4 regions of the Paenibacillus sp. FSL H3-0302 genome follow, and region 2 is predicted to be linked to each of the others. Evidence: riboswitches for the same ligand, from Rfam matches in the RefSeq annotation. Region 2 holds a riboswitch; each other region holds the start of a gene.
The links. Region 2 has a riboswitch for cyclic di-AMP ahead of MHH50_RS26275 (alpha/beta hydrolase). Riboswitches for the same ligand answer to the same signal wherever they lie in the genome.
Positions count from the first base shown of each region.

Region 1: it holds a riboswitch for cyclic di-AMP, as region 2 does, so the genes downstream of both, MHH50_RS00190 (3D domain-containing protein) here and MHH50_RS26275 (alpha/beta hydrolase) in region 2, are expected to answer to the same signal.
Region 3: it holds a riboswitch for cyclic di-AMP, as region 2 does, so the genes downstream of both, MHH50_RS16550 (APC family permease) here and MHH50_RS26275 (alpha/beta hydrolase) in region 2, are expected to answer to the same signal.
Region 4: it holds a riboswitch for cyclic di-AMP, as region 2 does, so the genes downstream of both, MHH50_RS00545 (C40 family peptidase) here and MHH50_RS26275 (alpha/beta hydrolase) in region 2, are expected to answer to the same signal.

Region 1 is NZ_CP150284.1:38,845-46,951, reverse strand. Features, by position in the region: gene MHH50_RS00210 (Veg family protein) at 1-220, opposite strand, end outside; gene yabG (sporulation peptidase YabG) at 497-1,399, opposite strand; gene rsmA (16S rRNA (adenine(1518)-N(6)/adenine(1519)-N(6))-dimethyltransferase RsmA) at 1,564-2,448, opposite strand; gene rnmV (ribonuclease M5) at 2,445-2,996, opposite strand; gene MHH50_RS00190 (3D domain-containing protein) at 3,173-4,339, opposite strand; cyclic di-AMP (ydaO/yuaA leader) riboswitch at 4,625-4,854, opposite strand; gene MHH50_RS00185 (TatD family hydrolase) at 5,053-5,823, opposite strand; gene MHH50_RS00180 (HD domain-containing protein) at 5,875-7,158, opposite strand; gene MHH50_RS00175 (AbrB/MazE/SpoVT family DNA-binding domain-containing protein) at 7,454-7,708, shown strand.
Region 2 is NZ_CP150284.1:5,913,281-5,921,387, forward strand. Features, by position in the region: gene mnmH (tRNA 2-selenouridine(34) synthase MnmH) at 1-561, opposite strand, end outside; gene selD (selenide, water dikinase SelD) at 620-1,681, opposite strand; gene MHH50_RS26270 (hypothetical protein) at 1,828-2,013, opposite strand; gene MHH50_RS26275 (alpha/beta hydrolase) at 2,274-3,101, opposite strand; cyclic di-AMP (ydaO/yuaA leader) riboswitch at 3,189-3,375, opposite strand; gene MHH50_RS26280 (hypothetical protein) at 3,830-3,982, opposite strand; gene MHH50_RS26285 (Nif3-like dinuclear metal center hexameric protein) at 4,066-4,824, opposite strand; gene MHH50_RS26290 (alpha-glucuronidase family glycosyl hydrolase) at 4,885-6,939, opposite strand; gene MHH50_RS26295 (endo-1,4-beta-xylanase) at 7,022-8,041, opposite strand; gene MHH50_RS26300 (glycoside hydrolase family 43 protein) at 8,086-8,107, opposite strand, start outside.
Region 3 is NZ_CP150284.1:3,739,981-3,748,087, forward strand. Features, by position in the region: gene MHH50_RS16530 (ABC transporter ATP-binding protein) at 125-925, opposite strand; gene MHH50_RS16535 (iron ABC transporter permease) at 981-2,015, opposite strand; gene MHH50_RS16540 (iron ABC transporter permease) at 2,015-3,070, opposite strand; gene MHH50_RS16545 (iron-hydroxamate ABC transporter substrate-binding protein) at 3,291-4,298, opposite strand; gene MHH50_RS16550 (APC family permease) at 4,502-6,319, opposite strand; cyclic di-AMP (ydaO/yuaA leader) riboswitch at 6,444-6,603, opposite strand; gene MHH50_RS16555 (disulfide oxidoreductase) at 6,798-7,262, opposite strand; gene MHH50_RS16560 (DsbA family protein) at 7,259-7,975, opposite strand.
Region 4 is NZ_CP150284.1:112,687-120,793, forward strand. Features, by position in the region: gene MHH50_RS00535 (GNAT family N-acetyltransferase) at 29-514, opposite strand; gene MHH50_RS00540 (C40 family peptidase) at 704-1,156, opposite strand; cyclic di-AMP (ydaO/yuaA leader) riboswitch at 1,201-1,343, opposite strand; gene MHH50_RS00545 (C40 family peptidase) at 1,706-2,134, opposite strand; cyclic di-AMP (ydaO/yuaA leader) riboswitch at 2,192-2,330, opposite strand; gene MHH50_RS00550 (hypothetical protein) at 2,549-3,379, opposite strand; gene MHH50_RS00555 (M1 family metallopeptidase) at 3,391-5,397, opposite strand; gene MHH50_RS00560 (YwhD family protein) at 5,501-6,007, shown strand; gene MHH50_RS00565 (AbrB/MazE/SpoVT family DNA-binding domain-containing protein) at 6,087-6,560, opposite strand; gene MHH50_RS00570 (PBP1A family penicillin-binding protein) at 6,766-8,107, opposite strand, start outside.

The DNA.
Region 1 (8,107 bases), 1.0 Mb from region 2:
CCACAGATTCAGTAAGTATATCGGCATAGCTATAGGAGACTCGCTTAAAAGTTTGCTGCTCCTGATCCAGTTTGACAATAAATACAGAAGGGTACGTTTCTTCCAGGACACCTGTGCGTTCAACGGTTTTACGACGACCTCCGTTTGCACGCAATGTGATCTTATGACCGACGTGAGCTTCAAGACTGCGTTTGATTTCCAACAGCGCGTTATTAGCCATTACCTGACGACCACCTCTTTTCTTGTCCATTATACAACTTTTTCAGGACAATGTCAAAGCAAATAAATAATTAATTATAGTTGATGCATATTTCGTTGTCAACGGAATTTTTTTGCGAGAAATCAGCGCCGGACTAATATCCTTGTTATCTGTAATATAGGCATTACAAAGAAAAAAAGAAAGGGTTAAGCTCAGCGCTCACCCTTTCTTTCGGATATTCTATTCAGCCCATTCAAATTACCTATATTCCTGACACCATAGACCTATCTCTGCCGCTTAAATGGCTGATGGTGTCACTTTTAGCGCCGACAGATTCTGCAGTCGCGGCATTCCGATGCGGAAGCTGCCACGGGTCTCAACACCACCAATACCCTGATTACCGCTGATGGTATTATTCAGAACATCGCTAAGATTTACAGTATCCCTGATGGAAGTAAAGGATGATTTTGCTGCTACATACACGGGATCCAGAGCATGGATCAAAATTCGACCAGGTGAACTGGCAAAATTAGCTCCAGCTCCAAGTAAGGCCTCGAAATGAGATTGACAAGCACCGGCAACAATAGTCAACGCATCAAAATTCCGCTCATACTCCCTAGCTACCCTAATAGCAGCTATAAAGTTTTGCGAATTTTTATAGCTATTCAGACTATACAGATCGTAAGTATGCTGTTGCTTCAGTACCCCATCATGACCAGTGATCACTACAATATCTGGGCGTACACGGGGCAACAGCCGGTATAACGTATCAGCCATTGCAGATTCATGAACATGATGCCCTTCAGCGGGAATCCGCAGCTGCTCGTATAAGCTAAGGCTCTTATTCAAATATGCCGGATCGCCATCCAGATGCAGTACTTTACCTGGCACTTCAAAATAAGGAGCTTCCTTGGACGGTGGAGCCCATGTCCCCTCTGTTAGGGTTCCCCCGCTCCGCTGACTTTGCTCCTGACGGTCCTTCCGCAGCTGTGTCAGTGATTCCTTCGCTTTGATCTGTGCTTGCTGTCCCCGTTCCGTTATTCGGGTAGGAGGCACTTGAACCAGGTCATCCAGAGGAGAATCCGCCAACAGGCGGAAATCTGTGCCTTTAATGACGGCTCTATCCTGCACAATATTATCTACACGAAATGTTAAATCACCGCCATAAGATTTGCGAACGACCAAGTCTCCTAAATTCATTACAACCACCACCTCTACCCCATCGTATGGGCAAAGGCCTCAGTTGGTTCATAACTCAACATATTTTTAAAATATAAGAATGTATAATGCTCCACCAGAATAACATCCTTATATTTCTACGAGAAACGGTTGTCGTCCTTAAGACAACAACCGTTTCCTATTGCTTATTCAATTCCAGCGGCTAGCAAAACACCGCTTAAGCGGGCGTATTCTTCAAGACTGAGTGTTTCTCCGCGACGGGTCGGTTCAATACCCGCTTCTGCGAGTAAAGCCTCCAGCTGCTCACGTCCTTGTTCAGGGAAGTAGCGAGCCTTCAGATTGTTAGCAATCGTCTTGCGGCGCTGTGTGAAAGAAGCGTGAACCACTTCAAAGAAATGCTTCTCACTCTCCACCTTTACCGGAGGATGCTCTCTAACCTTCAGACGGATAACAGCAGACTCCACATTAGGTTGAGGGATGAATACCGTACGTGGCACGATACAGACGAGCTCAGGCTCGCTGTAGTACTGCACGGCAATGCTAAGACTTCCGTATTCCTTTCCACCTGGAGATGCAGCCATACGCTCCGCAACCTCCTTCTGAATCATTACAACGATGTTATCAAGGGGAAGCTTCTCTTCGAGCAGCTTCATCAGAATCGGAGTAGTCACATAATAAGGCAGGTTAGCAACCACACTGACCTTGTTCACAGTGGTGAAATCTTCCTTGAACATTTCCTGCAAGTTCACATTGAGGACATCATCGTTACGAACCTTAACATGGGGATAGGGGGAAAGTACGTCTTTTAATATTGGAATCAGTCTACGGTCAATCTCTACGGCAGTTACAGCACCCGCTGTTAGTGCCAGACGCTCCGTCAGCGCTCCAATTCCCGGCCCGATCTCCAGCGCCCCAGAATCGCTATCTAGTCCAGCAGCGTCTACAATCTTGTCCAAAATATTTTGATCAATCAAAAAATTCTGTCCCAGGCTTTTCTTGAACTTGAATCCATAACGTTGAATAATCTCTTTGGTCCGTTTTGGAGTCGAAATTTCCTCTCTACCACTCATGAAGTAATGCCCCCCTGATCAATTTGGGCGAGAGCCCCGGCAAATTCCTCCCGCGTAATCCCAAACATCGCCAGCCGCTTGTACAGCTGTTTGCCGTTACAATATCCGATTCCAAGCAAATTACCAAGTGCCATACGTCTTTCAGCAGCCCGAGGGTGTACAAGCATTCCAGCCGCCATAAGATCATCAATACCAATCAAAGCAGGTGCTCCTTCAAAAGAGGTATGTACATTACGCAGCGCATGACGAATCGCCTCTGGCGATGCATTCTCTACACCGATATCCCCTTTTCGAGTTGCGTCCTTCTCTGGAATAAAAGCATGCTTGCAGCCCGGCACCTTCGCTGAAACGATTTTACGAATTCGCTCCCCAGCATGGTCCGGGTCCGTAAGAATAATAACCCCTCTACGTTCCATAGCAAGCGCGATCTTAGCAATTACAGTCCGGTTTACAGCAGAGCCGCCTGTCTCAATGGTATCCGCTTCTACAGCACGCTTAATGGCTACGGTATCGCTTTTGCCTTCAACGACGATTAATTCCTTAATCATATTTCTTGACTCCTTCCAAAAAAAGCAAAAAGAAGAGGATTCGCTCCTCTTCTTTTGGTTAAAGAATGTATAAGTGATGAGCGGTTGCTCTGCGATCAACGAAATGATCATCCAGCGTTCCTTAACGGTTATCATCACTATAGCTTATCAAAGGATTTTTTGCAAAAGCTTCAGTTCTAGTTAAGCTCTGGTTTCACAGGTCCAATCACATAAACGGTACGTGATTTACGGCCGAAATTACGAGCATGGCTCAGGGAATCATAATAGACATCCACTTTATTGCCTTTAATGGCACCGCCAGTATCCTCTGCACGGCGGAATCCAAGCCCATCGATATAAACCCACCAGCCAATAGGAATTACATTCGGATCTACTGCAATTGTACGACCTTCCGTTACGCGTGTTCCGGAGGCAGTTTTAGTACCTATCCCTGGCTCTTCTGACGAATAAGCTGTCATGGAGACGTTCTTAATCATCTTCTTGTACTCAAAGTCTACGCCAGCCTTGCTTGTGACGTTCTTAGTCTTAGCGCTAACTTTAGTCGTTTTGGAGGTAGTGCTTGATTTGGAAGTTGTTGTAGCTTTAGCAACTACAGTAGGCTTAGGAAGTGCTTTAGTACCAACGGCAATGATCTTATCTTTTGTTACCGTTTGTACTTCCTTGCCGATCATGCGCATAGAGGCCAGTTCTCCGTCTTGATAGATCTTTTCAATATGCTGAACCATGACGCCTGGTTTGCCTGCCTGTGCCACTCTAACTGTTCCCACAGTAAGGGAGGGATCTGCTGTCTTAATAACACGGAAAGGTAAGTTAGTTGTTCGCTGTACCGTTTGCTTGTTGATACGAACGATCTTAATCTCCATGTCAGCAGAGATGGTGGTGTCTAACGAAGGAAAAATCTTATCATAGCCTTCTAGGTTGATACCCAGTTTGTCAATCGCTTGACCGATAGTGTCTTCGGTCGTATATAACGTTTTTGTTGCTCCGTCCGCAGTAAGGCTAAATTTCTGCGCACGATTGATAACGACACGGTCACCGTCTTTTATTTCATCACTCAGACCTAAAGATAATTCATCATGCGGCTGCAGCGAAATTTGCTCTTTCTCCAACACATCACCAAGAAGTGCTTCTCGCGTTTCAAGTGTCTGTGTTTGCCCGTCTATTACTAAAACTAATTGTTTATTACTTTGACCGTGTACGTACAGCAGAATTAACAGCGCGATTGCGATTGAAATCACACCTGCAAGTAAAAGTACGCGAGTATTTACTTGCTCCCACCGTAATGCGAAAGACCTGCTGGATGACTGCGAATCATGGGATACCTCTGGTTGGAATAAGCCCATTCTCTCCATCCTCCTTACATAGCCTCGTCGTCAATTTGTATATCATGAGGACTGAATTTCTTTGACGAAACTATTTGAGATTGTCACAGGATACGCACGTATTAACTTAGCGTCTCCTGCTCATGGATCGCCTGCTCGGCACAGCTACTCCCACACCTGTTATATAACAGTATGCGGGCAACATTCAGTTTATTCAAAAATAAAGAAGCCTAAAAAGAGTTCTCTTGAGGACTCTTTCGTGGCTTCTCCGATGTCAGAATACGCGGGAATGTTTGTGCACGAGGTTGCCTCTCTTACTTGCGCTTACGGGGTTAGCTGTCGGGTTCGGACGAAAGAGAGACGCCCTATTTCAGGTCACCCGCTCACGGCGGTTGCCCTTAAATTCACCCCAAAGACCACGTGAAGAAATCAAATATTGTTCTGCGGCAATTCCTAGTCGTATTCAAGATACAGGCATGCGGCAGTTCAATATTGGTTCCCCCGTTCTCCATACGGAGACTCAGCGAGACGATCCATGAATCAATGGCTGTCACAATAACAACAGCTCACATCACTGAAAAGATGATATCCTGTTTTGATGCATGTTGTAAAGGACGATTCAACCACGTTTACGCAAATATATGGTTAAAATATTGTAATAATCAGCCGTTTTTATATTAAAAAAGTTTAATATATCGGCCATTCTCTATTTTTCACCCGTTTTACTCCTGTTTTCAGACAATCCCAAATCGTTCCAGTGCGTTCGCATACGTAATTTTAGCCAATTCTTCCCATGTTAACCCTTTAATTTCAGCCGCAGCCTCTGCTACTAACTTCACATGAGCACTCTCATTTCGCTTGCCTCGGAAGGGGTGTGGAGTCAAATATGGAGCGTCTGTTTCGATCAATAATCGGTCCAATGGCGTCTGTGCAAGCACCTCTTTAGGCACTCTGGCATTTTTGAACGTGATCGGTCCTCCAAATGACAAATGAAATCCTAGGTCTAGACACATTTTTGCGGTTTCCCAGCTGCCTGAGAAAGAATGCATTACGCCACCAATTTCATTTGCTTTTTCCTCCCGTAAAATCCGTACGACATCTTCATGGGCATCACGGTCATGTATACAGATTGGCATTTTTAGTTCACGGGCTAGTCCAATTTGTTTGCGGAAGACCTCCTGCTGCACATCCTTGGGAGAGGTATCCCAATAATAATCCAACCCAATCTCTCCGATGGCCACCACTTTCTCATGGCTGCAAAGAGAGGCGATCCAATCGAGGTCCCCCTCTTTCATATCAATCGCATCCTGTGGATGCCAGCCCACCGCTGCATAAATATAATCATAAGATTCAGCCAGCTTCATCGTTGAAGGGATCGTTTCCCGATTAAATCCAATATTGATCATCTTGCTAACTCCGGCCTCTACTGCACGAGCTATAACTTCCTCGCGATCCTCGTCGAATTGAGGCGCATCTAAATGTGTATGTGTGTCGAACAGATACATTTTAAAGCTCACTCCTTGTTGTTTTTATCAATAGTTCCATAAATATTTGTATTATTTTGCAAAAATCTCTGCTACAGAAGAGGGCAACCGTGTAAGGGCTTTTTTCAGCTTATCCTGTGGGAAATATAGGTGATATCTGCCACGATGAATCCCGCTTATTGAGCGCACAATATCCGATACCTCTGAAATTTCCCGCAATTGCTCATTGCGATCAAGCAGTAAAATTTGATTATTGTCGAAGGCTGCTCCTGGACGGAACACATCATAAGGCAAATCTGTCGGATAATCAATCTCTAAGTCATATTCTGGGTTAAGTCCCGCTCCCGCAAAACTGCTGCGGATTTCCGTAATCATATCTGTATCCAAATTCTCGATCTCTACATATTTATACAGTTTACGATGAATAAAACGGGTACACAAGTCGCTTAATAACTCATCTTCTTCAAGTGTCCATTGCATAAAAGCAGTCTGTACCAGTGCCTCATCAAGCATTAAATATTGCTTCACTGTTACTTCTCCTCGAAAGAGATCTTCCAGCGGAGCGATCATAAAGCGAAATTTGTACTCCTCTTGGAACAATTCTTTAGCTCTACGGAAGATTTGACGCAAAATAATTTCAGAGCTGCGCGTCACCGGATGAAAATATACCTGCCAGTACATTTGATAACGCGACATTAAATAATCTTCAATGGCATGCATACCTGATTCTTTTACTACAATCCGCCCATTATAAGGACGAAGCATTCTCAAAATCCGATCAATATCGATGGTTCCATAGTTTACACCTGTATAGTACGCATCACGCAGCAAATAATCCATACGATCAGCATCCAGCGGACTGGAAACCAAATTGACAACAATTTCATGCTCATATGTCTTAGAGATAACTGAGGCTACTTTACGAGGAAAATCTTCCTCCACATCACGCAATATTTCGGTGATCTCCGTGTCCTCCAAAATAATTCGGCAGGTCCAATCCTCATGGTTCATTTCAAAAGCTTCTTCTATAGAATGTGAAAATGGACCATGCCCTAAATCATGCAGCAAAGCCGCACACAAAGTAAGCAAACTTTCTTCAGGAATCCAATCCTTATACCCGCTGCGCTCAAATTGCGAAATGATTCTCCGTGTAATTTCATATACTCCTAAAGAATGAGAAAAACGACTATGCTCTGCACCATGAAAAGTGAGATATGAGGTACCTAACTGGCGAATCCGGCGTAAACGCTGAAATTCTTTTGTATTAATTAGTCGCCAAATAATCGTATCCTGTACGTGAATATAATTATGAACGGGATCCTTGAAAACTTTTTCTTCCGTGAGCGGCTGCTTCATGAGATCAACTCCTTCTAATAATTTAATATGATTTTAACTAATATCAGTATATAATAAGTAATTATGTCGTACTTTGTCGAAAAGTATCATTTTTGGTCTTGGTAAATCGACAAAATGCTTTCAGGGTAATTCTTAATTTTTATAGGGACATTCAAAGTTCTTATGGAAATTTTCTTATTCAGCCTATGAAAAAAGGTTGACTGATTTGGGAATCGTTGGTATTATAAGTATCATAAAACAGTGAACAATGTCGAATAATGACGTTTTTGGAACATTGAGAGGAGTAACGATTGTTATGATGAAATCAACAGGAATTGTAAGAAAAGTAGACGAACTTGGACGGGTTGTTATTCCTATTGAATTACGCCGTACACTTGGCATTGGCGAAAAGGACGCACTGGAAATTTACGTTGATGGCGAACGGATTATGCTTAAAAAGTATGAGCCTGCCTGCATTTTCTGTGGCAACGCTGAGAACGTAACTTACTTTAAAGGAAAAATAGTTTGTCATGAATGCATATCTTCCATCCCTACCCCTGTGACAAACTAAATTAAATAGTATATAATAGAACTAATCAAATTGTTAATTCTAACCTTTTCATATCTCCTTGACCTCCCGTGACCGCGGGAGGTATTTTTTATGTCTGGGTTTGCCCTCCTGGTTATCCCCTCCCTAAGGGCAATGTGCTTCAAGACGGAACTAGTAATACTTAGTTGTATTTCTTACAGTTATTTTAAATGCTTTTTACCATTAAACGAATTAATTGTATTTTGTACACTTATATTTCCTATATCTCCGTGAAATCAATCCTTTCCACCTTTATAACTGTATGAAGTACAACTAAACGAACAAATACATAAAAAAATTCAAAAATAACTGTACAAAATACATTTAACCCGCAGATAAATCATTCAAGCTCGGGCAGGCCGTTTCCGACAATCCTTAGTT
Region 2 (8,107 bases):
ACGAAGGCCAATCTCACCAAAAATAGAACCACGATGACCTGCCATCCCTTCCAAATCCAGAACGGGGTAGCCTTGCGCCTTCAGGCGGTGTAACAGATTGGTTTTACCTGTGCCTGTATTTCCGTGAATCACATAAGACTTCGCCTTACATTCATAGGACTCCAATTCGTCGAGCACCCATTTACGATAAGCCTTATAGCCGCCTATCAGCCGGTAAGCATGAATATCCATTAAAGAGAGTACGGTCGCAGTTGTACGGCTGCGCATACCCCCCCTCCAGCAGAATACTGCTTTGTCTCCTTGAATCGCTGCAAATTCTTTGACAAAAGAAGGCAGTTTTGCCGCAGCAATCTCCAAACCACGTTCTTTCGCGGCCTGCACACTTGTCTGTTTATACAACGTCCCTACTTCAGCCCGTTCCTGATCATCAAAAAAGGGAATATTCAAACTATCCGGCAGCGTTGCATCTTTATATTCAGAAGGAGATCTAACATCAATAATGGTGATCTGCTTCTTGTTTTTTAACACTCTAAGTTCTTCCAGTGTAATGTCCTGAAACAATATGCTCTCTCCTCTGGTGGCTAACCTTCATAATTTGCTCTAAGCTGATATACAACAGTTATTCCACAGCAGCTATAACTGTAATCTGACCCGGATGCTCTTCCGTTACCTCTCCGATCAATGCCGCTTCTACCCCTGCATCTACTAACTCTTTTAGCAAATCTTCGCTTTGTTCAGGGGCCACAGAGATCAGCAGTCCGCCAGAAGTCACAGCGTCACATAGAATATAGCGGCTTAGTTGGTCCATCTCCTCCGGATAAAGAATGCTGCCTTCCAGATGGGCAAAGTTATTCTTAGTGCCTCCTGGAACAAATCCCTGCTCCGCAAGCTCTCTTACTCTTGGCAGCATCGGTACATCGCCTTGACGAATGATCAGGCCCGTGCCGCTCCCTTTAGCCATTTCCGAGGCATGTCCCAGTAGCCCAAATCCGGTAACATCTGTACAAGCATGTACATCATAAGGCTCCATGATTTCAGCCGCTTTTTTATTCAAAGTAGACATTACTGTCGTAAGGCGTGTGGTTTCTTCAGGAGATAGCTGATCCTTTTTAATGGAAGTTGTTAAGATCCCCACACCGATAGGCTTCGTTAGAATCAGCTTGTCTCCCACCTTGGCGCCCGCATTCGTTCTCACTTTGTCAGGATGCACAAGGCCCGTAACGGCCAATCCGAATTTGGGCTCTTTATCGTCGATGGAATGTCCGCCCACAAGAGTAGCTCCTGCTTCCTGTACTTTATCCGCTGCACCGCGCAAAATGTCACCGAGAATGCTTTTATCTAAAACAGAAATAGGAAAGGCCACAATATTAAGCACCGTAAGCGGCTTTCCACCCATCGCATAAATATCACTTAATGCATTGGCTGCTGCAATTTGACCAAATGAATAGGGATCATCCACGATCGGCGTGAAAAAATCAACAGTTTGCACTAACGCTAATTCATCACTTAAACGATACACCCCTGCATCATCACTAGTATCAAGACCTACTAGTAGATCCGGGTTAGGAACAGTTGGTGGCAGACTACGAATAACCTGCATGAGATCGGCGGGACCGATTTTGCAGCCGCAGCCCCCTTTTGAAGATAATGAAGTCAGTTTTATAGTTTCAGCTTGAGACATCATGACTCAGCTCCTTTAGTATGAATTATCTTAATCTTACACGAGTAGATCGCATTGTACAAAATGCAAGAGTAGCAGATGCGTTGCTTACTACGCCTCCTTCTATAACTATTTAGAGTCTATTGTTCTTTCCCACGTCTGGTGAGCTATATTTGGTGCTGTGGTAGGGTAGGGACATTAAGTGGCGTTCTAGGTACAATATGCTTGTAAATGTTCAACATCCATCGGTTAGTAAAATAACCAAAGGCTGGCTCATTCGTAGATTTCACTACGGATAAGCCAGCCTTTAATTGGATGTCCATTATATTAGGGAAATCCTCCCTAATGTTCATCGATAATCGCTTTAAAATGAGGTTTTTAGGGAATTCCTCCCTAAAAATTCATGCAAATACCCATTTATGGCTAAAAACATCCTATTATTAGGGAGGATTTCCCTAATCTACGTTCTAGGAGCCATAATCTCCTTCATTTTAGGGAGAATTCCCCTAAAGTTCTTCCCAGAAAGACGACCCATAGCCAGCTCATTCCGCCCTGGCTATGGGACGCCTATTTTCTCACTTAAACGCTTCGCTTGTGAAGGTCTCCCAATAGATCAGCTAATCTGCTGAGTACCCTGCTGCTTCTCTAAGAAACGTTGAAGAATCGCATTGAATTGCTCCGGCTGGCACAGATTACTTGGATCTAATGCGTTCGGAATAATCGCCAACTGCGCATGTGGCAGCTGAGACACCATTTCCTTCATACAATTCACTCCAAATTCATTAAAGTCCCCTACAATACATAAAGCAGGACGTTTAAAAGCCTTTAAGCATCTGGTGTAATCAACATGGCTCGTAGCCAGCCTTTGCCGATATAACTCCCGGGGACGTTTGTCCAGCAGCCCTCTTCTAATCTCATTGTAGGCCAGACTCCAGCGCTCTCGGTACATCATCCGAATCGAAGGCAACACCAGCTCACTTGGGAGATAATACATTAGTAAACTGCAATATGCTGCCATAGTTTGTATTTTCCCTACTATTGTTGATCCGTGAGTCCTACAAAAGCTATCCGCGACCACAATGGCTTTTACACGCTCAGGATATTGTTTGGCAATATGCTGAACGACTAAGCCACCATAGGCGATTCCTACAAAAACTGCTTCACGGATACCTAGGTCATTCAACAGCATAATCAGATCCAGACATTGCGTCTCAATAATCTCATGTGGGGCCTCCAGCAGTTTACCAGACTTGCCATTCCCCCGTAAATCGCACAAAATCACTTTATATTTATCGGAAAAATACTCCAGCTGTGGTTTGAACATACTGTGTGTTAATCCATGTCCATGGATAAACACAACCGGAGTGCCAGTTCCATTGATTTCATAATAGAGCGAAGTTCCGTTCAGTTTAGCGATAGGCAAAGGTAACACCTCTTTCATAATAAATTCTACGACTATATCTGCTTAAAAACGCAGCAAAAAACCACAGAGGGATTCTCTGTGGCTATTCATCACTAAACACGCCATTCATCCTCTCTCCATACGCTTACGAGGTTAGCTGTCGGATTCGGGCAGTGAGAGTTGCCCTACCTGCAGGGATGCATATTATGCACCCGGAACAGGATTCACCCCATAACCAGTGCCGACTCTCACATCGGCTGCCAGTTGTTGGTTCCCCCGCTTTCCAGAAACGGAAATTAAGCGGATTGCTTATGTAATTGTAAATTTAAGATAATTCTCAGTTCTGAGATGAATCATACTCTTGTAAGGTTTTCTTGTAAAGGAGGGCTCTGGTCAAAATAATGTTGAAAGCAATGCTTTTCATTTCATATTAAGCATACTCTTCATTTTCTCTTTCTTTTGCTCTTGTTTACTCGTTTTCTTTAGAAAAACAGCTCTGAAGCAAGCGAAAAAGGGGGTGATTCACCAGTACTTTCCTATTTAATAAGAAACGACAATCTTCAATACCAATATTGGGCCAGTTTCTGTACCTTGGGGTATTCGTCGTTTCTATGTCCCCGATCCGTTTGGCAAGCTTGTTAATATTATTTCACATGAACAGCACGAATGATTTCATAAAAAAGAAAAAAGCTAAGCAGAATCAGAGATCTCCCCCTGTCCACTTAGCTTCCTTTTACAATACTATGGCTACAAAAGATCGGCGTTTTTCAATGCATGCTCCAGCTTGGAAAAAAGAACAGCGCACTTCTCATAAGCTCTGGGTCGCTTTGCTTTACTTGTTTTTTACTGATTGAGCTTCCGTCGCTTTGCAGCTTTTTGATCCGACTTAATACTTCATCAGCCTCCAAAGGAATTTCCATTGAAACACTCCTTTCTCAGTGACCTGTTCCCTTCATTTTCTCCATAATATGTTTATTTATTCCGTACTCTTAATTTTCCCAGATTAAACCATCTGATAGATGGGTTGTTCAGCAATGAACCGGGTAGGAAGCATGGGATATTTGTCTGCTAAGATTTCAGCTAAATATTTCATCCCCGGTGCTTCACTCTCCGCATGACCTAACATGATGAGCGCTTTAGATTTGCCTTGGTGCCCTGCATCCCGCACATATTCCGGAGTCTCCCACTCTGGTCCTTCTCCAGCAATAATTAAATCAAGATTGTGATCATTAAAAAGCGGAATAGCCATCGTCCCGCCTCCTCTGTAACCTACTAATATCCCTACGCGTTTGCAGGACAGAGACAGGTCACCAGCAGCGCGTACATAAGAGATGCCTAGCTTACTTTTAATATACTGAGCAGCTTCCATTACAGTCATAGCAGGAATAGTGAGAATCGTAGCAGCCGCTTGCTGCTCTTCCACATAGTCTGACCAATCCAGCTCTCGCAGCAAACCCATCATAATCCCATCCGGCTCTTGCCGATGCCAATAATCATGATAACGAAAAATAGCTATTGGGGAATGTTCGATCAGACTTTTTTTCGCATGATAAACCGGATCACCTTCTAACCACTCGCTCGCTGCATGATGGCTATAAAATACACCTTCATGCGTGATCAGCAAATTGGCTCCTAACGCTATTGCTTGCTCCACAATATTTTGTGTGGCAGAGAAGGCCGTAATAATCCCTGTGACTTCAGTTTCCGGTTCCCCTGGGTTCAGAATATCCACAGTCCCTTCTACCTGTTCCACAGTTCCCATTAAATCTTTCAAAATCGCTCTAATCGTGAGGCTCACTATCATCATCCCTCGAATCGAAATCTAATAAATCTTTCTGCCTTTAAGATCCTCAATTCCGCTCTTGCGGTAAAAATACGTATTGATCCGATCTCTCCATTCCTGCGCATGCTCTGCTTGCTCTTCAAGACGTTGCTTCACTTGTACATACAATCCACTCTCCATGCTGCCTTCAAGTGATTCCCATGTTGCTAGAAGCTGTGCAGCCTGCTCTGCCCCCTCGAAATGAGTATCGTAGATATGTTGTATAACCGTTTGCCCCGATTGCAGAACATGCGTGTATGGAACATGATGGAAGAACAGCAGCAGCTCTTCTGGACAAGACGCTAGATTCTCATAATTTGATGCGTTAAGACCCATATACTGTCCGCTATACCCCGTTCCCGATTTGACTGAACGATCCACACCAATGCCCTTATGATCCGCATAATGGTACGTTCCCCACTTGGCGTATTCATATCCATCCACATTCGGCCCATAATGATGATCCGGATTAACCATCCAGCCCACACCTAATGGAGCTGTGTAAGATTCGTAAATCCTCCATGAGTCCATTAACATCCCGCGAATAGCAGCCACTAGACCTTTATCAGTGCCAAAGGTAAGGCGAATCCATTCCTCAGCTATTTCTTTTGCCGTCAGCTCCGGATTCCAAATTAATCTCCCATATCCATACAGATTGGCTTGAGCTAACCCATGCCCCGTCCAGTTCATGTCATCCCCGACATTAGTTACAGCAGCCACACCATTATACTTATTTCCCCACACCGATCCGTCCACAATATGTTTCACAAGCGTAGTTTGCCCTTTGGCATAAGTATTGAAATCAAGGACTTCTTTCCACTGTGGAACGAGATAACAGAGATGCCGCTGCTGCCCTGTATATTCTTGAGCAATCTGAAACTCCATCAGATGATTGGTATGTTCCAGTGCGCCAAACAGCGGAGATACCGGTTCTCTAACTTGAAAATCCATCGGTCCGTTCTTGATTTGCAGCACTACATTATCATTAAATCGGCCATCCAATGGTTTGAAATGATCATACGCTGCTCTGGCCCGATCTGTCTTACGGTCACGCCAATCCTGCTTGCAGTTATATACGAAACAACGCCAAATCACGATTCCGCCAAACGGCTCCAGTGCTTCTCCCAGCATATTAGCGCCATCGGCATGGTCACGCCCGTAAGTGAATGGTCCAGGTCGATTTTCTGAATCTGCTTTGACCACAAACCCGCCAAAATCAGGGATCACTCGATAAACCTCACCCGCCTTATCTTTCCACCATTGCCGCACCGCTGGGTCCAGTGGATCAGCTGTCTCTAATGCTCCGATCTGTATCGGACTGGCGAAGTTAGCACTGAGGAATAGCTTAATTCCGTATACGCGGAATATTCCTGCAATTAACGCGATATCAGGCAAATATTGCTCCGTTATAAATAGAGATTCAAGCTCATGAACATTCACATTGTTAATCGAAATCGCGTTGATCCCCACAGAGGACATCAATCTGGCATAATCACGCAGCCGCTTTGTATCGTTAAGAAATTGATTGGACTCGTAAAAAAAGGACCGTCCAGCATAGCCACGTTCAATACTGCCATCAAAATTATCCCAGTGATTAATCATTCGCAGGCCGTTCACCGGACTCATAGACAAATTCAGAGCGTCTATTTCGCTTTCTGTTCCTATCAGCCGTAACAGATGGAATACGCCATACAATATTCCAACAGGCGTTGAAGCACCGACAGCGATACATTGCTCAGTAGCGTTTGTACGTATAAGGAAACCTTCAGGACCCAGTGAATCGGTTCGTTCTCCTGCGAATACTCTACTAATTAATGGATTCCCCCCTTGGAAGGTTCCTATAACGATACACGGTCCTTCAGGTTTCGCTGTGAGCAGTGGCGCTTTGCCCAGCATAGAGGTCATCCCCTGTATGAATTCCGCGGCTGCCGCCTGAATCGTCTCGTTGTCCTCCGTTACTACCAACTCAACACACCAATCTATATATTGATTGTATAGAGATCCTGATTTCAGCTGACCATAATTGAGCCAAGCCTCATAAGCGGTATTTGTCATGTTTATTCCTCCCGTATAAATAACCCGCCCTGGATTGAAAAGGACGGGTTCATGATTCGCAAGCTTGAGCAGGTTACCCGCTCTATGATTTGGTGACAGCGTTAAGCAATTGGTGATACGCTGGCTTAGGATTATGCTGCTCATCGAATAGAAATGGCCAATTTTTCCGTCCCCGAACAGGGAAGCCGTCCAGCCATGTATAGTCATCCGCTGCTCCCCAGAAAGTGACTGAGCTAATCACGTCGCGGTATTCTTTCAACAGAGCAAACATCGCTTCATAGCGCTCTGCCTGTAGCTCGAGCAGTTCGGCAGGTGCAACCTTTAAATCCATTCGTTTGTCATCGAAACGGAACATGGACACATCCAGCTCTGTCAATTGGAGCTGAAGCCCTAAAGATGCATACTTCTCAATAGCAGCACGTATTTCATCTAAGTCCGGATCGTATAGATTCCAGTGGGCTTGCAATCCGACGCCATGGATCGGCACTCCTTGTTCCAGCAGCGACTTCACCATTTTATAGATTTTGTCACGCTTAAGAGGATTAGACTCGTTATAGTCGTTGTAGAATAATAAAGCCTTAGGATCGGCTTCATGAGCGAATTCAAACGCTTTGCCGATAAACTCCGGTCCGACAATGTCCAGCCACTTTGACTGGCGAAGAAGTTCTTCTCCTTCATCTGCAATAACTTCATTTACAACATCCCAAGCATAGATATCTTCCTTGTAACGCCCAACCACGGTCTGAATATGTGATTTGAGCCGTGCAAGCAATGTCTCTTTGCTTACACACCCGCCCTTCTTATCCTTAAACAACCAGTCCGTAGTCTGGTTATGCCAGACTAAAGTATGCCCACGCATAGCCATATGATGTTTTCGGGCGAACGCAACCAACTGATCTGCTAGTTTAAAGTTATAAATGTCTTCAAGCGGATGCAGACTTTCAAACTTCATCTCATTCTCAGCGGTAATGCTATTGAAATGATAGGCGAGCAAGTGCTCCTGTGATTGTATCGTCATCGGGTTAACGGCTGCGCCAATTTTGAAATCCTCAGCAAATATTGTTTTTAGTGCAAGTTCTGTGTAATCACTAGCTTGTCTCAACAAGTTCCCTCCTGACAAAAGCATTTATATCAGTATTCGAATAATTAAGACTGATAATCGAACCAA
Region 3 (8,107 bases), 2.2 Mb from region 2:
AAATGATGGTCCTTGATCTATTTTAAAGAGTTATTATGAAATTGTAGGCAACCACAACTGTAACAACGAACAGGCTCCCTTGTCAATGACGGGAGCCTGTTCGTTGTATGTTTTTAGATGATAATTACACAGCTTTATAGGCAGCAAGCTCGTAAGGAAGACACAGTGGCACACCCGTACGTGGATCCGGAACGATATCCGCTTCAATTCCAAACACTTCCCGCAATACATCTGGTGTCATAACCTCAGTAGGTGAGCCTTCGCTAACCACAGTACCGGACTTAATCGCTACCATATGCTGCGCATAACGAGTAGCATGATTCAAATCATGCACGACCATGATAATGGTACGGCCTTCTTCCTCATTCAGCTTTTGCAAAAGTTGAAGAACTTCGAGCTGATGCGCCATATCTAGGAACGTTGTAGGCTCGTCAAGGAATAAAATATCTGTTTCTTGAGCCAACGCCATAGCGATCCAAGCGCGTTGACGTTGTCCACCAGAGAGACGGTCAATAGGGCGATCATGAAAAGATTCCATGCCCGTAACAGAGATGGCGTTGGAGATGATGTTGCGATCCTCTGCAGTCATCGTGCCAAATCCTTTTTGATGAGGGAAACGACCGTAGCTGACCAGCTCAGATACCGTCAGACCGTCAGGAGCCGTTGGGTTCTGCGGTAGAATCGCTAGCTGACGAGCAACCTCTTTAGTTGAAAAGTTATGGATCGATTTGCCGTCCAGCATTACGGTGCCACTCTTCGGCTTCATAATCCGGGCCATCGTTTTGAGGATTGTAGATTTACCGGAGCCGTTAGCGCCCACTAGTGCGGTGATTTTCCCCGTAGGGATAGACAAGTTCAATCCCTTAACTATAGTAGCCTCAGCATACCCAATACTTAATTCTTCTGTATTCAAACGTTCTGACATGATCTACAACTCCCTTAAAAGTTTTATGGAGCTATGCTCCTAAGTATGAACTAATTTACGCTTTCGACTTGGCGAGTAAATATAAAAAGTAAGGTGCGCCAATAATCGCAACCACAATGCCAGTAGGAACTTCGGCAGGTTGCAATACCCATCTACCAATGGTATCAGCGGTAATCATAAGAAGCGCCCCTGTCAAAGCACTAGCAGGTAATAACACCTGATGACGGGGTCCCACCAGCCTGCGAGCCAGATGTGGTGCTATCAGGCCGACGAAGCCAATACCTCCGCTTACCGCGACGCAGGAGCCGGCAAGCGCTACGGCTGTTACCAGAAGGAGAATACGTTCCTTCTCCACACGCATTCCTAGACCTAATGAAGTATGGTCCCCTAGATTCAATACATTTAGAACCCGGGCTTTATAGAAGGCGAACGGTAACAGAATCGCGATCCAAGGCAGCAAAGCAAGGACGAATCTCCAATCCCCACCCCATATTTTCCCGGCGATCCAAGTAGCTACAAATTGATAATTATTAGGATCAAGCCTAAGTGCCATTACAAGCTGGCAAGCATTGATTCCTGCAGCGACCGCAATCCCGATAAGGATCAGCCTTGTAGGAGACAGACCATCTGCCTTCCGGTAGGCAAGAATATAGATTAAAGCTGCGGTCAGGCCAGCCCCACCAAGCGCTAGGAGAGGCAAGACAAATACCGGAGCTGCTGTTGTAGCCGGAAAAAACGAGATAAAAATGATTACCGCAAAACCTGCACCAGCACTTATGCCCAGCGTAGCCGGTTCTGCGAGTGCATTACGTGCGAGACTTTGTAGAATACAGCCCGATACTGCAAAGCCCGCTCCAACTAACAATGAAATTACGATGCGGGGTAATCTGAAATCAAATAAAATAAGCTTTTGCTGATGTGTTCCATCACCCATGAGTGTATGTAATACCTCTAGTGGGGATAGACGCATAAACCCTGTATTCATACTGACTATAAACACAACGACGATCAGTATAGCAAGGAGCACTAACACCGTTAAGGCGCGTGTGCGGCGTTCTTTTTCATCTGGAGTAAGGGTTAATTTGGGCATTACAGCTCCCCCTTCCGCTTACTCGCTAAATAAATAAAGAACGGTACGCCGATGATGGCAATTAAAGCTCCTAGCGGTGTCTCATAAGGTGCATTTATCATTCTTGCGGCAATATCTGCAAAGATAATCAATAAGCTCCCTAGAACTGCCGAGCAAGGGATAATCCAGCGGTAGTCCACTCCAACGAAATAACGTGTAACATGTGGAATAATTAGTCCTATAAAAGCAATCGGGCCAACCGTTGAAACCGCACTTCCAGCTAAGATAACCACAACAATCATACATGCCAATTGAACTAACCTTGTCCGCTGCCCCAGACCAACCGCAACTTCTCTTCCTAAGCTGAGCAATGTGACGGATCGTGATAACATCATCGCTGCAATTAAGGCTACGGCCACCCAAGGGAATATAATCTTGATCTGAGTCCAGCTAGCTCCACCCATCCCACCAGCTAACCAGAAGGCTATGTCCTGAGATAAGTTGAAAAGAATAGCTACTCCCTGACTAATAGCAACCAATAAAGCACTAACTGCCGAACCTGCTAATGTCAATCGCAAGGGGGTCAGGCCATTAAAAGAAAGCGAACCGATTCCGAATACGATAAAAGAGGCCACAGCGGCACCGATAAAGCAATACAACATTAGTGAAGTGAATGAGAGTGAGGGTGCAAAAGCAAATACTATGGCCAGCGCTACCCCTGCTCCTGCATTCAAACCTAACAGCCCTGAATCCGCAAGCGGGTTTCTTGTCATCCCCTGCATGATAGCCCCTGCTACTGCGAAGCAAGCACCGACTAAGGCGCCAGCAATAGCACGTGGAAATCGCAGTTCTCTAATCACCTGATGTTTTTGTAAATCTGGATTGAAATGAAATATAGCTTCCCATACCGTAGCTAACTTGATATCTGCCGCACCCACTGAGACCGAAAGTGCCAATCCGAAGGCAATGGCAGCAAGTCCAAAAATAAGAATACCAATGGCAGCTGCCGGTCGGGTATGTAGAGCTTTTTTGGGTTCATTTTTAATACGATTTGCGAAATCTGAGGGTGAAACCATGAGTCGTCTCCTTATTCAATAGTTACAATGGTTTATATGATAACAACAATCATTCTCATTATCGCAAAAATATTTATGTTGTACAATTGCAGGAACGATTTTTCCGTACTATGGGATTGGTTTATAAAAAAATGGTGCAGATCTTTGTATCCCGAGATACTTGATCTGCACGCCCTTCCCCACCGAAATGATCAGTCTCATTCATGGTGAATTACGACTTTTATTTCACAAGACTTTTTAGCACATCGTCAATGATTTTGCTGCCAGCGTTCGCCCCACTGTAAAGCCAACTGCTTGTTGAGCTCATTTCATGCACATTTCCAGCTTTTACAGCTGGGATGCCCTTCCAGATTGCACTATCTAGAATCTCCGAACCCTCAGTCTTATCACTATTTACAAGGAAAATATGATCTGCGGTCAGCTCAGAAAGCTTCTCTAGTGAGATCGGATTCCAAGTTGCTCTTGTTCCTACTGGGATCTCTGTTACTAAGTTAGGCAGCGTTACGCCAAGGTCTGTATATAATACAGCTCCACTGCTGCGGGTTTCGTCTACAATATAGAAGTTTTTTTGCACCAACCATAGAATCGCCGCGGACTCTTGTCCAATAGCTCCTGTAAGCTGTTCTTTCGCAGCCGCTGCTTTAACATCATAATCTTTGATGGCTTTTTCTGCTTCAGGGGTTTTGTTCAAAATCTCACCCATCTTGAGCAACGATTTGCGCCAATCTTGATTTAGTTCATCCCCAATTACATAAGTGGGTGCAATCTTATTCAACTGATCGTAAATCCCGTTCTGAACAGAAGACTCCGATGGGATGATAATAAGATCCGGAGCAAAGCTGGTTACAGCCTCTAACGGAAGGTCGTAACTAATTGTAGGAACATCCTTCAATTCAGTGGCCAGATAATCCTGAACGCCATTTGTAACTGACCATTGAGCTACTGGAGTTACACCCAGAGTTACCAAAGAGTCTTCCAAATATGAACCCAGAACGCGCTGTGGATTAGCCGGAATCGTTACTTTATGACCCATTGCATCTGTTAACGTCTTAGGTGCAGCAGGTGCCTCTGTAGATTCTGCTGTAGGCGCTGTTGTAGGCGCTGTTCCTGCATTTGATGAGCTTTCAGCATTATTATTACCACAAGCGGAAAGTATTAGCGTCATCACTATTAGTCCGCTCATCGTCACTTTCATGCTTCCTGATCTTTTTCTGTTAAGCCAAAACATTAAAAACCCTCCTATATGTAACTGCTTTGATATTCAAAGGTGACCTTTACCTCTGCTTCACTTTTAAATGATATTGATTCTCATTCTCTGTGTCAACATATAAATTTCAAATTCTGTGGATTTGCAACAATTTCCTTCATATAAAATACAAAAGAGGTTATATTCCGAACGTTCCGGATATAACCTCATCTTTAATCTTCTACTTATTTATTTAAATGATACGGGACAGTCGCTACTACAACGTCCTTTTGATTCATTAGATACGAGCGGATTAAAAAGCTGGTCTGATTATGAAGCACGGCTTGCCACCAATGTTTGGTAATAAACTGTGGAATCAGAATCGTGATGTGATCCGTCGCAGCGGTCTTCCACTCTACCGTATCGATAAACTTCACTAACGGACGAATGATACTACGATATCTGGAACGAAGTACAATCAGGCGTACACCTGGATTCCATTCCTCCCACCGTTGCTCCATCTTATGAATGTCTTCTTCATCAAAGCCTACATACACAGCAACAACATTATCTGTTAGAGACTTCGCATAGCTGATGGAATGTAATACAGCACGTGTAACCCCTGCTACAGGAACAACTACAGTACTTCCTTTAATTACAGGTTTATCCGTAGCCGGACATATACGCAGTTGATCCGCAGTGTTCAAATAGTGCTTATGAATACGGTGGAACACGAACATTACAGCAGGTAAGAAAATGAATGCCATCCATACGCTCGAGAATTTAGTAATGATAAATATAAGCGTAATCGTCAATGTAGTCAGCATACCGATGGTATTTACTACAAATCTTTTCACCCATCCAGCGGGTCTTGTTTTGATCCAATGCACCATCATCCCCAGTTGGGATAAGGTAAAAGGAATGAACACGCCTACCGCATATAGTGGAATCAAACCTTCCGTATTCCCATGGAATGCAGTCACAAGTATGATAGACATAACTCCTAGAAAAATAATGCCGTTTGAGAAGCCAAGGCGGTCACCACGGACCATAAATGCATGTGGCAGATATTTATCTTTTGCAAACATAAAGGCAAGCAGCGGAAACGCTGAATATGCTGTATTAGCTGCCAAGAACAAAATCACTGCTGTAATCCCTTGAATGAAAAAGTACAATCCGCCACGGCCAAAGGTCGATTCAGCGATCTGAGAGACAACCGTAGCCTTTTCATCTGGCACAATCCCATACCAATACGCCAGCACAGTGATTCCGGTAAACATAAAGCCAAGGATAAGTCCCATGATCATTAGCGTCTTGGCTGCATTCTTCTCAGCGGGTGCTTTAAAGTTTGGGATCGCATTAGATACGGCCTCAACCCCCGTTAGGGCTGAACAACCAGAGCTAAACGCTTTTAATAGTAGAAACAAACTTACATTAGATACGGCGCTGCCTATTTCAGGAACATTCGCATGCGCGCCACCCATTGCATATTTAACGATACCGGAGATAATCAGAACAACAATCGAAACCACAAACAAATACACTGGAATTGCGATAAATGAAGCCGATTCAGTCACTCCGCGAAGATTAATGATTGTTAATAAAACGATAACAGATACAGCGATGAGAACAGTATGATTATGAAGACTTGGAAAAGCCGATGTGATCGCATCCGTCCCTGCCGAGGCACTAACCGCTACGGTAAGAATGTAATCCACCAATAATGAACCCCCAGCGAGCAGCCCTGTCGGAATACCAAGATTACTCTTGGCTACGATATAAGCTCCGCCTCCTTGCGGATAAGCAAAAATCGTCTGCCGATAGGATAAAATCAGGATGGCCAGCAGGCCCAATACGGCTAATGCAATTGGCAGGGAATACCAGATGGCAGTAAACCCGGCAGCCACTAGTACAATCAGAATTTGTTCCGTTCCGTAGGCTACAGACGAGAGCGCATCAGAAGACAGAACAGCCAGTGCTTTAACCTTGGATAACTTTTCATGATCGAGTTCATTCGACTTCATCGGACGTCCGATCAATAGTCGTTTTACCTTGCTTACCATGGTGGATACAGTTCCTTTCTTTGGGAGCTGAAACGGAATTTCCGTGCGCTGTTTTCATCGGTGGATTTCATAAATGCAGACACAAAAATAAGCATACGGAAATGATCCGCATGCTTATGCATGGTCATTTTCCCACCTTGCTTACGAGGTTAGCTGGCGGATTCGGGCTGTGGTTATAGCCCTACGGTAGAGGTCTGTTCGACCCGGTTCCGATTCACCCCATTGGCATGAATGCCAAGTTTGGTTCCCCCGTTTTTCCTAAGAAAATTCAGCGCATATTCAACTTCTCACAAGGTCTAATATTAGTCTACAAAGTGCCTACAGTAAAGCGTTGAAAAAAATGAAAAAAGAATGAAAAAACATCCAATAAGCTCAAATATAGCGTCTTATTGGATGCTCTCTTTCATTATCTTCAATTATCCCTCTAGCCCGTGATTTTAATACCTTTTCAGCTTTTTTGTACCTTCCAAAGTAAAAACTAAAATCCTAAGCTCTCCTCAGCATCTACTTCAATCACTTCTTCTTCCCTACGTCCATACCAAAGAAGGAGACTTATTAGAGCAAACGCTATTAAAGCTAACAAAGGAATCGTTATAAATCCGAAGTAGTTCAAGTAATCTTTATTACAAGGAACACCAACTGTACAAGGTAGAACTTTACTTAACGCTGGAATCTTCTGTTCCGCATAATGATAGATTGAGATACTGCCACCAATCAAACTTAATGGAAGCACATAAGGAATGATGCGCTTATCTCCACGGAAAGTGGCAATTCCCAATAAAAATAACTGCGGATACATAAAAATCCGCTGAAACCAGCAAAGCTTACAAGGTTCATACTTCAAGACTTCACTTAAATACAAGCTACCAGCTACAGCAACCAAAGAGACGAACCAGGCCAGATAGAGGCAGTTACGCTTGCAAAAAGATAGGAATTTTGTCACTTTGCCTCCACTGCTTTTGCGGCGGTGTTAATTTCAGATGTAATCGCTTCAATATCGAAAGGTTCAGCCGTTTTCACTCCATTAATGTAGAGCGAAGGCGTAGTTGTCACGCCTGCGTCAGTTGCCAACTGAATGTCTTTCTTCAGCTCATCTGCATAAGTTTTCTCTTGGATGTCTTTACGCAACAGATCATAATCGATCGCTAATTTCTCTTTTTCAGCAAGGCTTACCAAGAAATCCTCAGTGGCCCATTCCACGCTCTCATCCCCTTGCTGCGCATACACAGCATCATAGAACTTCCAGAATTCATCCTTATTCTGATGGTATACAGACAATGCAGCTAGTGAAGCTGTCTCAGAGTCAGGACCAACAAAAGCCATATTTACAAAGTAAAGAGCTGCTTTTCCCTCGTTGACAAAATCTTGAACAATTTTCGGTTTCATGGAGCCAGCAAATTGGGAACAAGCTGGACATTTGAAATCACCAAATTCAACAAGCTTAACAGGTGCATCCTCATTACCAATCCTAGGTAGCTCACTGTAATTGAATTCTACCGGTTCTCCTGTAGAGACATTCTTTGCTGCATCTTTCGAAGCTAACATAAACAATCCAACAAAAATGATAACTACTACAGCTATTGAACTAATAACTAAAATTCTCGTTTTCTGCTTCTGTTGCTCCTGTTCTACCCGTCGTTTCTCTTGTTTGCTCAACTGGGGAACATTTGGACTTTTTTTAGGTTTACTCAAGGAGAATTCCTTTCTGTCCTCTAGGGACTAATGTAGTTTTTATCATATACATTTAAAATTATATAATTATTAATCTCTTTTTGGCAAACAGTATGG
Region 4 (8,107 bases), 1.1 Mb from region 2:
ATTCTTATGAAATATCTGGTATTTAATATCATTTATCATAGACCATGCAATAAAAAGGTTTGTCTCCTGTAGGTGTGCGGCGTTCATACGTATCTGTAATCGTAAATCCACATTTTTGATAAGTTCGAATGGCGCGTTGGTTCCAGGTCAGGACTTCTAGATCTATCTCTCGATCAGGATAACGACTCAAGGCTGTCTGGACGATGGCATCTACGAATAGTTTGCCTAAACCATGGCCGCATAGATCGGGGCGCATCCCAACTCCTAAACGGACGACTCCTTCCATCGGGAACAACTGTGCGAATCCGCACAAAACCTCTTGTTCATTTAATATGGAGATATATTGTTCCTCCCGGAGCTGCGGATCGCCAAACTCGATGCCAAGAGCCTGCATCTGCTCCCACGGCATCCAGCCATAAATATTATATGGGGGCGTATAGCTCCACTTACAAATAGCTTCTCCGTGAATTGCCTCCATAGGAACAACATGAAAAGTTACCGAGGGATTTATCATAAAGTCAACGATCTCCTTTCACGAGGACATTGCTATATTACTAATTATATACAAAATGGGGGAGGTTCGACTCAGAAACTTTATATGAGAGGAATGTTTTACAAATTATGAGAGGGGTAAATAAGTAATAAGACAAAAAAACAAGCTCTCCTCCAAGAGTTACCTTGGAAAAGAGCCTATGTACGTTACTTATTGAACATCATCATTGTCTTCCGATTCAGCAGCAACCGATTGGTAAGCGTCTGTGCTCATAATGCGCTTAGCACCAACGTAGCGTTTCACGTAGTAGCTATCACTCAGAGAGCTAATCGTAACACCGCGTGAGGTAGAAGCGTGTGCGAACTTACCTTCACCGACATAAATGCCGACATGGGAGACACCTTTGCCACTTGTATTGAAGAATACAAGATCTCCGGCTCTTATATCATCACGGGAGATTGCTGTGCCCATTTGATATTGGGAACCTGATTGGTGTGGAAGGTTAATGCCAATCTTATCAAACACATACATTGTAAATCCGGAGCAATCAAATCCGTTAGTGGATATACCGCCGGATACGTATTTAGTACCGATGGCCTTGTCAATCACTTTATCCATTTTGGAATCTGCGAAAGCGCTTCCTGCTCCGATGGTGAGGATGATGGAAAAGCTTAGTACTGCTGCTGCTAACTTCTTCTTCAAAAGTGTATACCCCTTCCAAATGCCTACGAGGTTAGCTTAAGGGTTCGGTTGAAGGTCCCCTATGACCCCTCTATATAATGGAGGTCAATTCACCCAAAGTTGGTTCCCCCGTTTTCCTAATAGTTAGGAAACTCGGCTCATACTGTTGATTAGGATTAGCTTGTAATCAATACATGACAAAACCTTTGTAAATAACAACTTAATGATTACAAAAATGTTACTAAAATCTCACTGCGCTAATTGTAACAAACAGAAAGCCGCTTGGCAATCGTTTTTAACATATTAATGCAGAAAAATTGGCATTTTTACGGTAGAAAGGCATATGTAAGCGTTAATAATGACCTAATTTTTAATATAATTGCAATTTTTATCAAATAAACGTGTTTCAATTGGGCTCTATTAGTGTAAAAATATATTATGGAAAAAAGAAAAACCCGAATTTGATTACGGGAATAATCAGATTCAGGTTCATATAGTTGTAATTATGAGGTTATAGTTGTGAGGAAGGTTTCAATCGAAGGCTACAGCTTGATAAGCTGAAGTACTCATTACTCTTTTAGCGCCAACATAACGATTGGCCCAGTAGGCCTGACTGAGTGAAGTGATGGTCACTCCACGCGAAGAGGACGATTGTGCGAATTTTCCGTTTCCAACATAAATGCCGACATGGGATACTCCATTGCCAAGTGTGTTAAAGAACACTAGATCACCAGAACGCAGATTGCTTTTGGATACAGCAGTTCCAACGCTATATTGAGCTTTTGATGTACGAGGTAAAGTAAGACCCACATTCTTGAATACATATTTTGTAAATCCAGAGCAATCAAATCCGGCAGTGCTTGTACCTCCGGTTTTATAGGCAACTCCAATAGTCTTTGAGATTACAGTGTCCATCTTAGAGTCGGCAAAGGCGCTTCCTCCACCAATAGATAATGCCATTACAAGTCCTAGCGCCGCAGCGACGCATTTTTTTCTTAAATTATGTCTTTTCAAAAGATGTACTCCTTCCAAGGCCTGCGAGGTTAGCTTAAGGGTTCGGTAGAAGATTCCCTATGATCCCTGTAAAGCGAGATCAATTCACCCAAAATATGGTTCCCCCACTTCCCGGTGCAAAGGAATTAGGCGTGTTAAGCACCAAGAGAATGACGTTTCGACAGTTACACTTACGATAAATACATTTAGTTATGTAGGAATCGTTTCAATTGATTACAAAATTGTTACTAATAGCACAGGACTTATTGTAACAGAGCTTTTATGATTTTGCAAATACTCTTAAGTTATCCGTAATGAGAAAAAGTCCCAGCTCCTGAATACAGGAATTGGGACCTTTTTATTATGTCAAATAAGGTTAATTTATTGTGGAAATGCTTTGCTACACCATAGATGATATTGTGCAGAGATTCCCCACATTTTTAAGAGCGTAGAAGGTAGTGGTGAGATTTGCCGTATTATAAGTGCCGGCAGGCCGGGACAGAACAGACCCGTCAGTCCGCACACTAGCAGTAAGAGCAAGCCTCCCGCACCAAGTACAATGGAAACACCTATAGCAGGAATCAGTGACCGCAAGCAGATGAACAGTGAGGAGAACATTCCTGTACCGCCGGTGTAACCAAACTGCATATATAGAAGAAACAGGCGCACGATAAAAATATATATAAGCCATGCCAATACGTATGGTACTAAATGAAGTAACAAAGTGTAGTTAAACAAAGAGGATAAGAACAGCCCGTACATTTTTGGAGCAAGCCAGTAAAGCGGCAGCAGGGTCAGCACCCATTCGATTAGGCTAAAGACTAAGACAGGTAGTCCATAGATCTTCATGCCGGGGAAAAAGAACAGCCCGCGCTCGCCCTTTCGCTCCTGGTGCAGCTCATGCAGCAATCCTGCCCTTATGAAAGGAGAAAGCAGAAGTCGCAAGACAACAAGTCCTAGAAGCATCCATAACCAAGTGCGTATCGTAGGGTCAGTATTCAAGCTGAACTGTCCCTCGATATAATACAACAGTCTGCCCATACCGCTGCCGCCGGCGTCTTTATCTGGATAGCGCAGTAGAATTGGAATAATAGCAGATCGGATGAAACCATACATAAAGTAGCCCCAGAGCAGTCGGTAGATGAAGAGCAGAATTAAAATATAAAATTGCTCCTTCATGCTTTGCCAGCCGCGGGTTATCGATGTTCTCACAATCATTCACCTCACCAGACAAGAGTTCCGAGCACGGTTTCAAGTAGTTTAGTTACACTTAACGTCCAGCGAGAGAGCGTCTTGGGCTCTATTTCCGCCAGCCTAAAGTTGTTTAAATGTTTGCTCTCCAATAAGATGGAATGCTCAGGGTCAATCTCAGCAGAGAGAAGAGGCTTATCGCTTAACAATTGAAACGTAGTCTCTGCTCCTTCACCGTTCCAGACCCGCTGCACCGAAGAGCTGTCGGCGAATGTGAATTTCACGGGAACATCAACGTAATGGCTCCCTTTATTTGAAATCTTCACTAATGATTCGTAGCTTTGAGCATCGCCGTTGTTATTTTTTTTAAAAGTAATCGTATCTACTGAGAAGTCAGGCGCACCATCACCATAAATGTAATCATCGAAATAGGCCTGCCATGATTTTTTGGTTACCTTCTCAACGACTTTCTGAAAATCTGACGTAGCGGGATGCTGGAAACGGAACTTACGAGCGTAGGAGGACATGATGTTGTTCATTGCTTTGGTACCTACCTGGCGTTCGATATCTTTAAGTACAAGCTTGCCGCGGATATAAACATTTCGGCTATAGGAATCCGCCCCTGCATATTTCCACGTTTCCAGATTTAACGGCTCAGGTATAGTTACCAGGCTGGCCTGTAAAGGCAAATTAGACTTGATACCGTATTCTTGTTCCATAAGTCTGTCTTCGGCATAGGAAGTAAAGCTTTCATCCAGCCAGGCCTCCTCGAATTCATTGCTGGCTACCATACCGTAGAAGTATTGATGGCCGATCTCATGAATGACGGTTCTTTCAAGTGAGGTATCTGGAGAAGAATCCGCGGCCCCAAAGGCTGTAATAAGGGTAGGATATTCCATTCCTCCCGCGCCGTTTCCCTCCTTAGGTGGGACGATAATAGACAGCGTAGAGTAGGGATAAGGGCCATACCATTTGCTGAAGTAGGTCAGGGCAGCCTTGGCAGCTTGAAGGTAACGCTCTTGTAAGTCTTTGTGCAGTGGGTCGAGATACACCTTAATTCGTACTCCAGGCACTTCCGGCGTAGAGAAAGCTTCCTCTGCTACTGTAAAATCAGGGGATGCAGCCCAAGCGAAGTCGTGGACATCATCGGCGTAGAACTGATATATTTTTTGATCTTGTTTGAGCTTGGCATTTTTTACAGGAAATCCGGTCGCAGCCACCGTATAGTTGGAAGGAACGGCAATCGTTACATTAAAGATGCCAAAATCACTGTAAAACTCAGAGGTCCCGTGATACTGATGCAGGTCCCAGCCTTCTTCTTTAACTCCGCGTGTGCCCTTAGGCTCGTATACACTAAGCTTAGGGAACCATTGCCCAGCCATAACGAAGTTACCTGAAGCACCCATGCGAGCAAAGATTTTGGGCAGCTGGACTTCATACTGAAGCTTAAGTGTTACACTTTCCCCACCATTAACAGGCTGAGGAAGATGTACCTTTAGAAGCGTCTTATCGTTGATATTGCCGTCATCAGGTTGAACATATTGCACTCTTTGCATTAGCGAAGTTCCCTCTGTCGTGCGCAGATCGGTCAGCGTCATATTTCCGAAGCCGTTCTCAGGCATGCTGTCGCCTCTGAGCGTCCCCCCGGATTCCTTCATAAAGGTGGTATCTGATGAGGCAAATGCATTTGGATACATGTGAAAATATAAATCACTTACTGGCTTTACTCCGGGGTGTGTCCAGGTTACTGTCTCAGAAGCTTTTAAGGTTTCTGTGTCAGGAACAAGCTGGACATCAATGTGATACTCGACTACCCGCTGGCTTAAAGCCTCCTCTGCCGGGACAGGCGCGCTCTCAGGCAATACCTGCTGTGGTACGGCTGCAGGCGCTGTGCCGCTGGAGGACTTGGCCTCTTTTGAAGCAAAGCTAGTAACAGAAGCTGTTGAGCTATCCCCTGAAAAGGCCCATATTCCTCCTCCCAGCAGCGCGAGGATGGCCAGGGTCGCAAAGATGATGTACTTTAATGACAGTGACTTCATAGTGTGATTCCTCCCGTGACAAGCATCTACGGGATGTATATGTTTGCAATCGCCGCATTATTAGCTAAAATTAAATTATTCGTAAGAGGAAGGGTGTGCACTCGTGGACAACATACAACCGGAGGGCAAGAAACAGATTGCCTTAAATATTGTGAACGCTAAAAGTAAACATAAAGGCTTTGGAGCAGGCTCTATAGATCTCAACAACGTTTCACCTGTCATTATTGATGGTGATGTGGCGGTTATTGATATCGGTGCCATGCATGCCAAGAGCAAGGTGGAAAAAGGAATTAAATTTTCCATGAATCGTGAAGATGTACCGAATGGAAGACAGGTTTGGGTGGTATGGGTAGCGGTAGACCGTACATTGGAAGCTCAATTTTATGGTGGAATCACAGCCTGTGAAATGTGGATTGATACAGAAGCGCGCCGCGGATGGAAAATTCTTGCCGAGCATGTCAATAAGCTGGATGCAGCTCTTAAACGCAAGATCGATGTGGCAGGGCTTGGAGCCATTGAGAAGTCGGCTCTCAAATCCCTTCTGATCTCTCATAATGAAGCATGGTGGAATGCATCCTCAGATGAGCTTAAAGCTGCACTGACTGAATAGTATAGGAGCCTCCAGAAGGGTTATCCGATATAAAAAAAGCTTCGACCTCCGGAAATAGGAGCGTCGAAGCTTTTTTAATTTATGATTTGCTTGTACTGCTAAGCTTGCGTTTGAGCTGACTCACTCTGGCTTGGCTAATCCCGAGGATTTCTGCAAGTTCTTTTTGGTTGGCATAGGGATGATCTTCAATAGCTTGTTCCAGACGTTGGCACATTTCCTCTGTCTTCGACTTTCGGATGCTGGTGTTGTGCTCTGGTGCCTCAACAACAAAATCCTCACGTGACTCTGGCAATTGAGACATGCGTTCAGGATCGACAATTTCTTTTAGACAGCTGCTACAAATAAACTGCTCTTTATAGTAGGTGACATGGTCGTGGCTTCTGCAAAATGTACACTCTGTCGAGGTGTACTTCCTAAGGACGATGATTTTTTCGTCTAAAACAAAAAATTCGATAGGATCACCAATGTCGATATTACGCGTCATACGGATTTCTGCGGGAACCACAATTCTCCCAAGACTGTCTAAACTCCGGATCATGCCTGTATCCTTCATCCCATGTCCCTCATTTACATCATTATATTTTGGTTTCTAATAACTATTATAGCAGTAATTGTGAGTTAAGAGAATGGGGTAAGCATAATAAATAAAACGGTTACATCCCTTATGCGACAAGTGATATTTGAATTTAGAAATCCTGTTGTTACTACAATATATGACTTATAAAAAAAGAAAAACCCCTTCAATATAAATGAAGAGGCTAATTCAACCACCAGCGTTTAATGTTCTTCCATAGGGAACGATTCTCTTCAGCAGGATCTACCTTGCTTTGTGTGTCATCGACAGCAGGAGCGGCGCCAGTTCCATGCAATTCGCAGTATTCGGTGGGCTCAGTTCCACTAATAAAGGTTTCCAGTTCTTTGTCGGGACATGCTGCTGTAGCAAGTTTACCGGATTGCGGATTGACGTATACGCTGACCACTCCATCTGGAATGGGGAAAATTTTTGGAGGGACATTTTCCAGCGCTTTTTCAGTAAATTGGGCGAAAATAGGAGCCGCACGCCGTCCGTCGGTAGTTGCGATGTCGCGCCCCTTGTCGTATCCAACCCAGACTGCCGTGGATAGCTCCGGGGTGAATCCTACCATCCAGCCATCTGTATCCGTAGTGCCGGTCTTGCCGGCTACCGGACGTTTGATTATGGAAGCCACACGATTGCCCGTCCCCCCAGTCTCGAATACCCCCTCCATTAAACGAGTCAGGACATAGGCAGCTGAAGGTTCTACGACGGTTACTCCTTTGGGTTGAGGTGCTTCATACAGGACCATGCCATTTGAATCGGTTATTTTTAGAATGGCTGTGGTCGGCATTTTCTGACCGCTGTTTCCAATTACAGCAAAAGCCGCAGCCATTTCAAGCGGACTGATCGGTGAAGTGCCTAGTGCCAGCGAAGGTACGCTTTGAAGTGGACTGTCAATGCCCATCTTCGCAGCCATTTCGCTCACTTTATCCGCGCCGATCTTCATAATTGTATTAACAGCATAGATATTGTCCGATGCTGCGATAGCTTGCCGCATATTAATTTCACCCAGATACTTATCCCCAAAGTTTCGGGGCTGATACGTTTTGCGGTTGTTATCATAATGAAACATCGTTGGCTGACTATTGAAGACCGAAAGTCCTGTCATCTCTTTGGAAGAGAGTGCGGCCAAATACATAATCGGCTTAAAGGAAGAACCCGGCTGGCGTGTGGTGGCCAAAGCATGATTGTACTGGTTGGTACGATAATTTTTTCCGCCGACCATTGCTTTGATGTAACCGGTGCGAGGATCGATGGATACAAGCGCAGTCTCCAGATCACTAGTTTGATCCATCTCTGTGTCAACAGCATTTTCTGCGGCATGCTGCATGTCAGGGTCAAGGGTGGTATAGACATTTAGTCCGCCTTGCTCCAGCTCATCATTACTGATGTGGAGCGATTCTATAGCCAAATTGCGGATATAATCCCGGAAATAAGGCGCAGCTACAAGCGTATCCTTTTGCCCTTGCGGCTTGAAGTTTAAGTTCTCTTGGACAGCTTGTCCGGCTTCTTCCTGAGTGATA